2 regions of the Pelomonas dachongensis genome follow, and region 2 is predicted to be linked to the other one. Evidence: predicted binding sites of a transcription regulator. Region 2 holds the regulator's gene; the other holds the start of a gene.

Region 1 (6,755 bases), on a different contig from region 2:
CCGTGCTCAGCGCACGCAGGTCCTGCGTTTCCAGCGCGGCCATCTGCTCCGTGGACAGGCCCTTCAGCTGCTGAGTGGTCAACGACTGGACCTGGGCCGTGGACAGCGCCTTGATCTGGTCGGACGTGAAGGCGTCGATGTTCTCCGACGTCAGTCCCCGCAGCGCGGCGGTGGTCATCACGGCCAGGTCGGCGGTTTCGATGGCGACCAGCTGTTCGGTCGTCATCGCACCCACCTGGGCGGACGACAGCACCTTGAACTGGTCGGTGCCGAGGGCCTGGAGGTCAGCCGTCTCGATGCCGGCGACCTGCGCGGTCGTCAGGCTGGCCACTTGCGAGGTGGTCAGCACGCCGAACTGCTCCGTGGTCAGCGCGTTCAACTGCTCGGTGCTCAGCACCCGGATCTGTGCTGTCGACAGCGCACGGAGGTCTTCCGTGTCCAGCGCGGCCATCTGCTCGGTGCTCAGACCCTTCAGCTGTTGCGTGGTCAACGACTGGATCTGGGCCGTCGACAGCGCCTTGATCTGGTCGGACGTGAATGCGTCGATATTCTCGGACGTGATGCCACGCAGCGCCGCGGTGCTCATCACGGCCAGGTCGGCGGTCTCGATGGCGGCCAGCTGTTCGGTGGTCATCGCACCGACTTGCGCCGAGCTGAAGGCCTTGAACTGGTCGGTCGTCATCGCCTGCAGGTCGGCCGTCTCCAGCGCGGCGACCTGTTGCGTGGTCAGGCTGCTGACCTGGATGGTGGTCGGGGCGGAAAACTGCTCGGTTGTCAGCGCGTTGAGCTGGTCGGTGGCGAGCGCGCGGATCTGGGCCGTGCTCAGTGCACGCAGGTCCTCGGTCTCCATCGCAGCGATCTGCTCGGTGGACAAGCCCTTGAGCTGCTGCGTCGTCAACGACTGGAACTGCGCCGTGGTCAGCGCCTTGATCTGGTCGGACGTCAGCGCGTCGATGTTCTCGGATGTGATGCCACGGATGGCCGCCGAGGAAATCTGCTTGATGTCATCGGTCTCGATGGCAGCGAGCTGCTCGGTGGTCATCGCGCCGATCTGGGCGGAGGACAGCACCTTGAACTGGTCGGTCGTCAGCGCTTGGACGTCGGCCGTCTCCAGGCCGGCTACCTGCGCCGTCGTCAGGCTGGCGACCTGGCTCGTGGTCAGCGCGGCGATCTGCTCGGAGCCCAGCGCGTTCAGCTGCTCGGTGGACAGCGCGCGGATCTGGGCCGTCGACAGCGCACGAAGGTCTTCCGTTTCCAGCGCTGCCATCTGCTCGGTGCTAAGGCCCTTCAGCAGTTGCGTGCTCAGCGATTGGACCTGGGCCGTGCCCAGCGCCTTGATCTGATCGGACGTGAACGCGTCGATGTTGTCCGACGTGATGCCGCGCAGCGCCGCAGTGCTCATCACAGCCAGGTCAGCGGTCTCGATGGCAGCCAGCTGCTCGGTGGTCAGCGCGCCGACCTGGGCGGACGACAGCACCTTGAACTGGTCGGTGCCGAGGGCTTGCAGATCAGCCGTCTCCAGGCCGGCGACCTGGGCGGTCGTCAGGCCGGCCACCTGGGTGGTCGTGAGGGCGGCGAACTGCTCGGAGCCCAGCGCGTTCAGCTGCTCGGTGGACAGCGCGCGGATCTGCGCCGTCGACAGCGCCCGGAGGTCTTCCGTTTCCAGCGCGGCCATCTGCTCGGTGGACAGGCCCTTCAGCTGTTGCGTGCTCAGCGATTGGACCTGGGCCGTGCCCAGCGCCTTGATTTGGTCAGACGTCAGCGCATCAATGTTCTCGGACGTGATGCCACGAATGGCCGCCGTAGAGATCTGCTTGAGGTCATCGGTTTCGATGGCAGCGAGCTGCTCGGTGGTCATCGCGCCGATCTGGGCGGACGACAGCACCTTGAACTGGTCGGTCGTCAGCGCTTGGACGTCGGCCGTTTCCAGGCCGGCGACCTGCGCCGTCGTCAGGCTGGCCACCTGGCTGGTGGTCAACGCGGCGAACTGCTCGGAGCCCAGCGCGTTCAGCTGCTCGGTGGACAGCGCGCGGATCTGGGCCGTCGACAGCGCACGAAGGTCTTCCGTTTCCAGCGCCGCCATCTGCTCGGTGCTAAGGCCCTTCAGCTGTTGCGTGCTCAGCGATTGGACCTGGGCCGTGCCCAGCGCCTTGATCTGGTCGGACGTGAACGCGTCGATGTTGTCCGACGTGATGCCGCGCAGCGCCGCAGTGCTCATCACGGCCAGGTCAGCGGTCTCGATGGCGGCCAGCTGCTCGGTGGTTAGCGCGCCGACCTGGGCGGACGACAGCACCTTGAACTGGTCGGTGCCGAGGGCTTGCAGATCAGCCGTCTCCAGGCCGGCGACCTGGGCGGTCGTCAGGCCGGCCACCTGGGTGGTCGTGAGGGCGGCGAACTGCTCGGAGCCCAGCGCGTTGAGCTGCTCGGTGGACAGTGCGCGGATCTGCGCCGTCGACAGCGCCCGGAGGTCCTCCGTTTCCAGCGCGGCCATCTGCTCGGTGGACAGGCCCTTCAGCTGTTGCGTGCTCAGCGATTGGACCTGGGCCGTGCCCAGCGCCTTGATTTGGTCGGACGTCAGCGCATCGATGTTTTCGGACGTGATGCCACGAATGGCCGCCGTAGAGATCTGCTTGAGGTCATCGGTTTCGATGGCAGCGAGCTGCTCGGTGGTCATCGCGCCGATCTGGGCGGACGACAGCACCTTGAACTGGTCGGTCGTCAGCGCTTGGACGTCGGCCGTTTCCAGGCCGGCGACCTGCGCCGTCGTCAGGCTGGCGACCTGGCTCGTGGTCAGCGCGGCGATCTGCTCGGAGCCCAGCGCGTTCAGCTGCTCGGTGGACAGCGCGCGGATCTGGGCCGTCGACAGCGCGCGCAAGTCCTGCGTTTCCAGCGCGGCCATCTGCTCGGTGGACAGGCCCTTCAACTGCTGCGTCGTCAGCGCCTGGATCTGGTGAGTGCCCAGCGCCTTGATCTGGTCGGAGGTGAAGGCGTCGATGTTCTCGGACGTGATGCCACGCAGCGCTGCCGTGCTCATCACGGCCAGGTCAGCAGTCTCGATGGCGGCCAGCTGCTCGGTGCTCAGCGCGCCGAACTGGGCGGAATTCAGCACCTTGAACTGGTCGCTGGTCATCGCCTGCAGGTCGGCCGTCTCCAGCCCGGCGGCCTGTGCGGTCGTCAGTCCGGCCACCTGGGTCGTCGTCAAGGCGGCGAACTGCTCGGTGCCCAGCGCATTGAGTTGATCCGTGGACAGCGCGCGGAGCTGGGCGGTGCTCAGGGCACGCAGGTCTTCCGTCTCCAGCGCAGCCATCTGCTCGGTGCTCAGGCCCTTGAGCTGCTGGGTGGTCAGCGACTGCACCTGCGCGGTGGACAGCGACTGGACCTGCTCGGAGGTCAGCGCGTCGATGTTGTCCGACGTGAGGCCGCGCAGCGCCGAAGTGCTCAGTTGCGCCAGGTCTGCTGTCTCGATGGCGGCCAGCTGGTCGGAGGTCAGTGCGCCCAACTGACGGGAGGTCAGCACCTTGAACACATCGCTGCTCAGCGCCTGCAGGTCGGCGGTCTCGAAGGCCGAGAACTGCTGCGTCGTCAGGCTGCTGATCTGCGTGGTGGTCAGCGCAGACGCCTGCTCGCTGCCCATGGCCTGCACCTGCTCGGAGCTCATGCCCAGCAGCGCGGAGGTGGACAGCTTGGCGATGTCCTGCGTATCGAAGAACGAGAACTGGTCCGTGCTCAGCGACTTGATCGCGAAGCTGGACAGAGTGGCCACCTGGGCGGTGGTCAATGCCTTGATCTGATCGGACGAAAACGCCGCCCAGTCTTCCGTGCCCAGGGCACGCAAAGTCGCAGAGGTGAGGCCGGCGATCTGTTCGCTGGAGAGGCTGCTGATGATGGAAGACATGTTCTCGTTACCTCAGGTTGGCGCGGCTTGGCGTGCGGGCCGGTCCGCCAGTGCGTATCGCACTGAAACCCGACGTCTGGAGCAGAGCGTCGGGCAGGGCGGCAGGCAAAACTTTGATGTTGGAATCAGGGACACAGCTAAGACGGATTTCGGCAACGCGGCCAGCACCTTGAGCTCTCACGCCGACCGAAATCCGGCGCGGCAGTTCAGCTGGTGGGGTTGTACCGTTGGACGTTGCTGTGGTGTCGCCGGTCGGCTGCACGGAAATCCCTCAAGCGTTAACTATTCGTTGCAATGCTAGGTCTCCCCCTTATCGGCGTTGCTTTGAACAGCTTGAGCTTCAACGGCCTGTTTTTCGCTATCAAATGACCTTCCCGCGGCTCCAATAGCGTCGCGGAGGGAAACCCTGAGCATTAGTTCATGCATGTCACCACCCTGATCCCGGCCTACAAGACCAAGTACCTCGTCGAACTGCTGACGGGCCTTGTCACGCAGACGCTGCTGCCTCAACGGGTGGTCGTCTCCGACGACAGCCCGGGCGGCGAGTTCGGCGCGCTGCTGCGTTCGCCGGCCATGGCGCTGGCCATGCGCAAGCTGCCCATCGAGATTCACCAAGGCCCGCGCGCGGGCGCGTACGAGAACTTCAAGCACCTGATCCAGCTGTGGGGCAACTCCACCGAGTTCTGCCACCTGATGCTGGACGACGACGTGCTCTATCCTGACTTCTACATGCGCCACATGATGGCGCACGCCACCGGCCGGCATCCTTGCAGCATCAGCGCGCGCTGGAACAGCAACGAGCGCGGCCAGCCGGTGGAGGGAATGCCCATCCCGAAGGCGGTCTGGTTCTCCAACGACCGCACGCTGCTGCTGGATGCCACCGTGCTGTTTTCCACCACGCTGCCCGAATGCCAGAACTGGCTGGGCGAGTTCTCCAACTGCGTGATGCGCAAGGAAGTGGCCGACCTGCTGGCCAAGCCGGAGTTCGGCGGCGTGTCGTATGCCGGCCTGTGGGACCTGGGTGCCTTCCTTGCCGCCAGCCTCATCAACCCGGTGGCCTATATCCAAGACCGCCTGGGCGCTTTTCGCGCCGGCGGGGAGGGGCACTCGGCGCAGATCCTGGGCAAGCACATGAAGGCGGCCCACCTGGGCTACGGGGCGCTGGCACTGGGCGCCACCCGCATCGGGCGGCTGGGCGCCGAGCAGGCCCGCCAGGCCTATGCCGGCCTGCACCAGGCGCTGTGCAACCGCTACCAGCAGGAGGATGACGTGTCCCCCTTCATCGACGTCATGCGCCGCCTGAGCTTGGGAGACGCCACCGCCGAGGCGGAGTTCCTCGATCTGTGGAACGGCTTCCTGGCCAGCCACAAATTCTGATAGGCCGCGCCATGGATGCCCGCAAGATCCCCGTCGTCGTCGTCTCGTACAACAGCCCGGCGCTGATCACCAACCTGCTGACGTCGCTGCGGCGCTTCTACGCCAACCCCGTGCACATCGTGGATGGTTCCAGCGCCGAGCACGTGGACAGCATCCGCGCCGCGGTCGCGCCGCTCGACGGCGTGACGTTGCATGTGCAGGGGCACAACATTCACCACGGTCCCGGCATGGCCTGGGCCATCCAGACGCTGCCGCTGGGGCCGGTCGCGCTGTTCCTGGACAGCGACATCGTCGTGCTGCGCGACGGCTTCATCGAGGCCATGCTGGCCGAGCTGCAGCCCCAGCACTACGGCGTGGGCGGCGTGGCCTACGTGAACCGCGAGGGATTCGACATCCCCTACGCCTACGGCGCCGTGCCCTACCTGCACCCGCCGGCCATGTTGTGCAACATCGAGGTCATGAAGCAGTGGCCCCTGCCCGTCAAGCACGGCGCGCCCATGGTGGCACCGATGCTGGCGCTGCACGACGCCGGCAAGTCCGGGTTGTTGAAGCACCTGGACTGGGTGTTGAACGACGTAACGCCGGGGCTGAGCCGGATCTACCTGGACCACGTGGGCCGCGGCACCGTGACGAACACGCAGGGCTATCACCTGGAAGAGTGGATGGCCGAGGTGCAGGCTCGTCAGGCGGCCGAAGCCACGGCCGCCGCCGACGCACAGGCCGCTCACGAGCCGCGCGGCTACAACCCGTTCGTGCTGGGGCTGATCCCGGCTCAGGCGCAGCGCGTTGTGGAGGTGGGCTGCAGCACCGGCGGCCTGGCGCAGGCGTTGAAAGCGCGCCGATCCGATGTGCACTTCGTCGGTCTGGAACTGGATGCCAAGGCCGCCGACATCGCCCGCCAGCGCTGCGACGAGGTGCTGCAGCTGAACATCGACGATGCCGGGCCGGAGTTCTTCGAGTCCTTGCGCGGCAGCGACTGCTGGGTCTTCGGCGACGTGCTGGAGCACCTGCGCGACCCCTGGCGCGTGCTGGCCGAAGTGGCCAAGGTGCTGGCGCCCGGCGGCTGCGTGGTCACCAGCATCCCCAACGCGCAGCACTGGAGCATCCAGGCGCGGTTGAACATGGGCGCGTTCCAGTACGAGGCCACCGGCCTGATGGACCGCACCCACATCCGCTGGTTCACGCGCCAGACGATGCTGCAGATGTTCGACGGCGCCGGCCTGCGCGTGGAGGCCGGCGTGCCGTGCATGGTGGAAGAGCCGCCGATGCGCGAACAGGCGCTGGCCGGCGTCCGCCAGATGGCACTGGCGCTGGGCCGCGACCCCGAGCTGGCGGTACGCGACGCCATGCCGCTGCAGTACGCGATGCGCGCCGTGCGTGATGCTGTCGCCTGAAGCACGTATGGTGCCCACGCTGGCGCCCGTCGCCGATGCCGACTTTGAAGACATGCTGGCCTTGCGCATCGCGGCCCTGCGCGAAAGTC
Region 2 (6,755 bases):
AAGGCCAAGGTGCGCGCCAAGATGCGCGAGATGGCCAAGCGCCGCATGCTGGCCGCCGTGCCGCAGGCCGACCTGGTGGTCATGAACCCGACCCACTACGCCGTGGCGCTGAAGTACGAAGAGGGCAAGATGGCCGCGCCCAAGGTCATCGCCAAGGGCGCCGACCTTTTGGCCATGAAGATCCGCGACCTGGCCAAGGAGAGCAAGGTGCCCGTGCTGCAGCAGCCGGTGCTGGCGCGCGCGCTCTATGCCCACGCCAAGGTCGACCAGGAGATCCCGGCGGCGCTGTTCGGCGCGGTGGCGCAGGTGCTGGCCTACGTCTACCAGCTGCGCGCCGCGCTGAAGTCGCGCCACGTGAACGCGCCGGACATGCCCAGGCCGCATGTGCCGCCCGAACTCGACCCGCACAACAAGCCGGGCTGGACGCCCGAGCCCGAGGAAGACTTCACGGAGTGAACGGGGCAGGTCGCCCGGGCTGAGAACAGCCGGGCTTTCCCGCCGCTTCTCCGGCTCAAGTTTGCCGAGCCGCCGCGAAGAATGCGATTGAGGCCAGACCCGTCGCATGAACCAGCTCACCGCCAAACTCCAAGCCCTGCTCGGCCCGCGCGCCGGCGTGATCGCCGCGTTGGGCGCACCCATTGCCGTGCTGCTGGTGCTGGCGATGATGGTGCTGCCGCTGCCGCCGTTCGTGCTGGACCTGTTGTTCACCTTCAACATCGCGATGGCGGTGATGGTGACGATGGTGGCGGCCAACATGATCCGGCCGCTGGACTTCGCAGCTTTCCCGACCGTGCTGTTGCTGACGACGCTGATGCGGCTGTCGCTGAACGTGGCGTCCACCCGCGTGGTGCTGCTGGAAGGCCACACCGGCACGGGCGCGGCCGGCAAGGTCATCGAGGCGTTCGGCCACTTCCTGATCGGCGGCAATTTTGCGGTCGGCCTGATCGTGTTCGCGATCCTGGTGGTCATCAACTTCATCGTCGTGACCAAGGGCGCGGAGCGCATCGCCGAAGTCGGCGCGCGCTTCACTTTGGACGCGATGCCCGGCAAGCAGATGGCCGTGGATGCGGACCTGAATGCCGGCCTCATCAACGAGGCCGAGGCCAAGCGCCGCCGTTCGGAGCTGGGTGACGAGGCGGACTTCTTCGGCTCCATGGACGGCGCCAGCAAGTTCGTGCGCGGCGACGCCATCGCCGGCATGCTGATCCTGGTCATCAACATCGTCGGCGGCTTCATCATCGGCATCGCCCAGCATGGCCTCAGCGCCAGCCAGGCCGCCAACAGCTACATCCTGCTGGCGGTGGGCGACGCGCTGGTCGCGCAGATCCCGGCGCTGCTGATCTCGGTGGCGGCCGCCATGGTGGTGTCACGCGTGGGGACGGACAAGGCCATCGGCAGTCAGATCGGCAAGCAGGTGTTCGGCTCGGCCAAGAGCCTGGCCATCACTGCCGGCGTCATCGGCGCGCTCGGCCTGATCCCGGGCATGCCGCACGTCGTGTTCTTGCTGATCGCCGCGGGCCTGGGCTACCTTGCCTGGTGGCTGCGCAGCAAGGAGCAGGCGCAGGAGGCAGCCAAGGCCGTCAAGCCCATCATGCCGCCCAGCGAGGGCTCGGGCGAGGCCAGCTGGGACGACCTGGTGCCGGTGGATACGCTGGGCCTGGAGGTCGGCTACCGGCTCATCACGCTGGTCGACAAGAGCAAGGAGGGCGACTTGCTGAGCCGCATCAAGGGCGTGCGGCGCAAGTTCGCGCAGGAGGTCGGTTTCCTGCCGCCGCCGGTGCACATCCGCGACAACCTGGAGCTGCGGCCCAGCCAGTACCGCATCTCGCTGCGCGGCGCCGTCGTCGGCGAAGCCGAGGCCTTCCCCGGCATGTGGCTGGCCATCAATCCCGGCCATGCGACACAGAAGCTCATCGGCACCGCCACCACCGACCCCGCCTTCGGCCTGCCGGCGGTGTGGATCGAGGAACGGCAGAAGGAGATGGCCCAAATGAGCGGGTTTACGGTGGTTGATTGCTCGACCGTCGTGGCCACCCACCTTTCACACTTGATGCAAGTGCACGCGGCCAAGCTGTTGGGTCGCGTGGAGACGCAAAGCCTGGTGGAACACCTCACCAAGCAGGCGCCGCAATTGATCGAAGACGTGATTCCCAAGATGGTCAGCATCGCCACCCTGCAACGAGTCCTCCAGAACCTGCTGGAAGAGGGCGTGCACGTGCGCGACATGCGTTCCATCGTCGAATGCCTGGCCGAGAACGCCGTCGCCGTGACCGACCCCGGCGAGCTGGCTCGCCGCATCCGCATGCACATCGCGCCGGCCATCGTGCAGCAGATCTACGGCAGCGTGAAGGAGCTGGACGTCATCGCGCTGGAACCTGAGCTGGAGCGCCTGGTCACGCAGGCGCTGAACTCGCCGCACGGCGCCGCGCTGGACCCCGGCGTGGCCGACACGCTCGCGCGCAGCGCTGCCGAGACGGCCCAGAAGCAGGAAGACCGCGGCGTGCCCGCCACGCTGCTGGTGCCCGACCTGATCCGCGCGCCCATGGCCCGCCTGCTCAAGCGCGCCGCGCCCCGTCTCAAGGTCCTCGGCCACAGCGAGATCCCTGAAACCCACACCATCCGCATCGGCTCCATCATCGGAGGCACAGCATGAACGTCCGCAAATTCACCGCTCGCACCTCGCGCGAAGCCCTCGCGCTCGTGAAGCAGGCCTTCGGGGCCGACGCTGTCGTGCTGTCCAACAAATCCGTGCCGGAAGGCGTCGAAGTGCTGGCTATGGCCCCCGAGGGCATGGGCCAGATCGAGCAGATCGCCCAGACCGCGCCGCGCACCGTGGCGCGCCAGCCGTCGCAGGCGCCGGCTCCGCAAGCGGCGCCGCAGCGCGCCCCCTTCGCCGAGCGCGCAAACCGCCAGGAGCCCAGCTTCGCCGCGGCCCCCGAGGTGGGCGGCGACGTGGAGCAGCTGGCCATGAGCACGCTGAGCTTCCAGGACTATGTGCGCGAGCGCGTGCTGCGCCGCCGCCAGGCCGAGATGACTGGTCAGCCCGACCCCGTCACGCGCGCCGCGCCTGCACCCCAGGTGCAGTCTGCGGCTTCGTCGCTGGACGCCGCGCGCGCGCAGCGCGAGCGCCGCGCTGCCGACGCGATGGCCGCGATGGCGCCGCGCCGCGCCGCGCCGGCGCAGGTGCAGGTGCACGCAGCTGCCCAGCCGCAGCCCCGCCGCCCCGCGCCGCCGGTGCTGCGCGACGAGATCCGCCTCCCACCCGCCACGCCGGTGCAGCGCGCCGTGCCGCAGCTGGGCGACATCGCCACGGCGTTCGAACCCACGCCGCTGCCGGGCCAGCCCACGTCCGTGCAGCGCAGCCAGATGGACATGGCGGCCGAGCTGCGCCAGATGCGCGGTCTCATCGAGGAGCGCTTCTCGTCGCTGGCCTTCATGGAGAAGCTGCAGCGCCAGCCCGTGCAGGCGCGCCTGACGCAGAAGCTGCTGGAGCTGGGCTTCTCGCCCGCGCTGGTGCGCAAGCTGGCCGAGAGCTGCCCGTCGGACTTCCGCGCCGGCTCGCCCACCGACCCGGCTGACGAGACGGCCTGGGCCGCGCACGTGCTGTCGCGCAACCTGCAGGCCGACGAGGCCGCGCCGGCCATCGAGGACCGGGGCGGCGTGTTCGCGCTGATCGGCTCCACCGGCGTTGGCAAAACCACCACCACCGCCAAGCTGGCCGCCCACTTCGCGACCAAGTACGGCGCTGGCCAGCTGGGCCTGATCACGCTGGACGCCTACCGCGTCGGCGCCCACGAGCAGCTGCGTGCCTACGGGCGCATCCTCGGTGTGCCCGTGCACACCGCGCACGACCGCGCGTCGCTGGACGACCTGCTGGACCTGCTGTCCAGCAAGAAGCTCATCCTCATCGACACCGCCGGCATGGCGCAGCGCGACAGCCGCACGCAGGAGCTGCTGGAGATGCTCGCCCACCCCAGCATCAAGAAGCTGCTGGTCATCAACGCCGCGCAGCAGGGCGAGACCATCGAGGACGTCGTCAACGCCTGGAAAGCCGCCGCCTGCGAGGGCGTGGTGCTCAGCAAGCTCGACGAAGCGGTCAAGCTGGCCCCGGCGCTGGACACGCTGATCCGCCACAAGCTCAAGGTGCTGGGCGTGGCCAACGGCCAGCGCGTGCCGGAAGACTGGCACCGCCTGCCCAGCGTGGCGCTGGTGCAGCGCGCGTTGAAGGGCGCCGCATCCGGCGCCTGGCGCATGGACAACACCGATGTCAACCTGATCTTCGCCGGCGGACCGCTCGCCGACGCGGGCCTGCGGGCGGTCCACTGATGCGAGGCGTCACAGTGCGTTTTGAGCGGGCCGCGCGCCGGGCCGCTCCCAAGCCGGCCCGCATCCCCTCGGGAGACCGGTCAAAGCATTCCTTGCACGAGGGGCAAACATGATGGATCAAGCCCACGGTCTGCGCCGCCTCTTCGCCGCCTCCAAGACCCGCTTCGTGCCGGTCGTCAGCAACCCGCGCGTGATGGGCGCCGGCGTGCTGCTGGAAGGCCTGTGCGCCGCATTCAGCGAACTGAACCTGAAGACGTTGGTGGTTGACGCCGGTGAGCATTCGCCGGCGCCCTCGGAGCTGGCGCAGGTGGACCTGTCCAACTGCATCGAGCGCCTGTCGCCCAAGGTGTCGTACCTGGCCGCTCGCGGCCTGCCGCTGCGTCATATCAATGCCAACGGGTCGGCTGCTTCCTTCCTGGAGGCCGTGTCTGCCGCCGCGCCGGATGCCGACGTCATCCTGCTGCACGCACCGGCGCCTGAGCTGGCCCGCATCGTCGCGCTGCGCGAGGTGCGTCCACTGTTGTTGGCGGATACCGATCCGCACAGCGTCACCGAGGCCTACGCCGGCATGAAATGGCTCACGCAGCGGGCGGGGCTGATGGTCTACAGTCTGCTGATGGCCTGCCACCCCCAGCTGCGCGTGGCCACTCGCATCGCGCAGCAGCTCCACTCGTGCGCCGACGGTTTCCTCGGCGCGGTGCTGCGCGACTGGGCCTGCCTGGACCCGCGCGCCTCGCAGCATGCGCCGCTGACGCCCGAGCTGCGCCACCTGGCCCGCGAGCTGCTGCTGGCGGCGCCCCCGGGCGCCGCCATCGACGCCGCTTCTGACGCGACCCCGCTGCGCCCGGCGCGCACGGTGTCCAACCCTTTCCTCGCAGCGCATTGACCTCTGCTGGGAGCAGAACATGTACACGCCCAAAGGCCGCCTCGACAACAGCACGCTGATCAAGCAGTACAGCCCGCTCGTCCGACGCCTGGCGCACCAGATGATCGCCAAGCTGCCGGCCAACGTGGAGGTGGACGACCTCATCCAGGTCGGCCTCATCGGCCTGACCGATGCGCTGTCCCGCTTCGACGCCGAACAGGGCGTGCAGTTCGAGACCTTCGCCACGCAGCGCATCCGCGGCGCCATGCTCGACGAGCTGCGCGGCGGCGACTGGATGAGCCGCGGCACGCGCCGCCAGCAGCGCGAGATCGAGGCCGCGGTGCACAAGGTCGAGCAGAAGCTTGGCCGCGCGCCGAAGGAGGAGGAGATCGCCAAGGAGATGGGCCTGTCGCTGGCCGACTACCAGGAGCTGCTGGGCAAGGTGCGCGGCACGCAGCTGGTGTACCTGGAAGACATGTCGGGCGACGACGGCGACAACGACTACCTTGACCGCCACGTCGCCGACGAAAGCGCCAACCCGATGGCGCAGCTGCAGGACCACCGCATGCGCGAGGCGCTGGTGGCCGCCATCAAGAACCTGCCCGAGCGCGAGCAGTACGTGATGAGCATGTACTACGAGCACGACATGAATCTCAAGGAGATCGCGGCCGTGCTCAAGGTCACGGAGTCGCGCGTGTGCCAGCTGCACAGTCAGTCCATCGCAAGGTTGCGCGTTAAGCTGCGCGACTGGTGATCTGAGGGGCGGCTGACAGCGGCGGCCCCAGCCTATAAGCGGGGGACAAACGCATGTTCAGGTGGCCCAAGGCCGGAGTCTCGGCGTCTGCGCAGACCGTTCGGGAGGAGCCCGTCCGGCGCGATGACAGCGCGGCGTTGAACGTCGTCAAGAAGCTGTCGCGCTCCATTTCCACCGTGGGCAAGGACGCCGCCGAGGTGCGCGGCGCGCTGGAAGACACGCAGCGCGTGGTGCAGGCGCAGGGACAGGCCATGCAGGCGCTGGCCCAGCAGCTCGACCAGATCAGCCAGGCTCAGGCGGCCATCGCCACCGCCACGGCGCAGAGTTCGGCCGCCGTGCAGCGCGCACGTGGTGCGCTGGGCGTCGTAGGCGGCGAGGTGGTGGGGATGGCCAGCACGCTGGCCCAGGTGTCCGAGGCCGCCGCCGAGATCACGAAGATCTCGCTGCAGACCCGGTTGGTGGCCTTCAATGCCGCCGTCGAGGCCAAGCATGCCGGTGACGCCGGCCGTGGTTTCGCCGTTGTTGCCGAGGCCGTGAAGGCGCTGGCAGGGCAGGTCGAGGCCTCGTCCAAGGCCATCGTCAGTGCCATTGCCACGCTGCAGACGCGCATCGACCGCTTCAGTGACGAGCTGACCGAGAAGGGCGCCAAGCCCAGCCAGATCCACGCCGCCTTCCACGAGGTCGAGGAAGACGTGCAGCGCATTGCCGCCTCCGCGGCGCACAGCGGCCAGCAGATGCAGCTGCTCAACGAGCACGCCCACGAGCTGGGCCGCGAGGTGACCGACGCGTCGCAGAGCCTGAAGGTGGCCT

What was found. Region 2 encodes FliA, which starts transcription of late flagellar genes. Its sites were predicted from a motif close to CTAAAGTTTNNNNNNNNNNNGCCGNTA; they were not measured.
Region 1: the regulator FliA is predicted to act here: its motif matches at 4,043-4,069, upstream of ACG02S_RS08210 (heme utilization protein).

The regions. Positions count from the first base shown of each region.
Region 1 covers NZ_JBIGHY010000002.1:779,870-786,624, reverse strand. The annotation lists gene ACG02S_RS08210 (heme utilization protein) at 1-3,895, opposite strand, end outside; gene ACG02S_RS08205 (glycosyltransferase family A protein) at 4,316-5,272, shown strand; gene ACG02S_RS08200 (methyltransferase domain-containing protein) at 5,284-6,666, shown strand; gene ACG02S_RS08195 (GNAT family N-acetyltransferase) at 6,674-6,755, shown strand, end outside.
Region 2 covers NZ_JBIGHY010000011.1:24,597-31,351, reverse strand. The annotation lists gene flhB (flagellar biosynthesis protein FlhB) at 1-456, shown strand, start outside; gene flhA (flagellar biosynthesis protein FlhA) at 563-2,653, shown strand; gene flhF (flagellar biosynthesis GTPase FlhF) at 2,650-4,326, shown strand; gene ACG02S_RS22815 (MinD/ParA family ATP-binding protein) at 4,439-5,212, shown strand; gene ACG02S_RS22810 (RNA polymerase sigma factor FliA) at 5,232-5,945, shown strand; gene ACG02S_RS22805 (methyl-accepting chemotaxis protein) at 5,999-6,755, shown strand, end outside.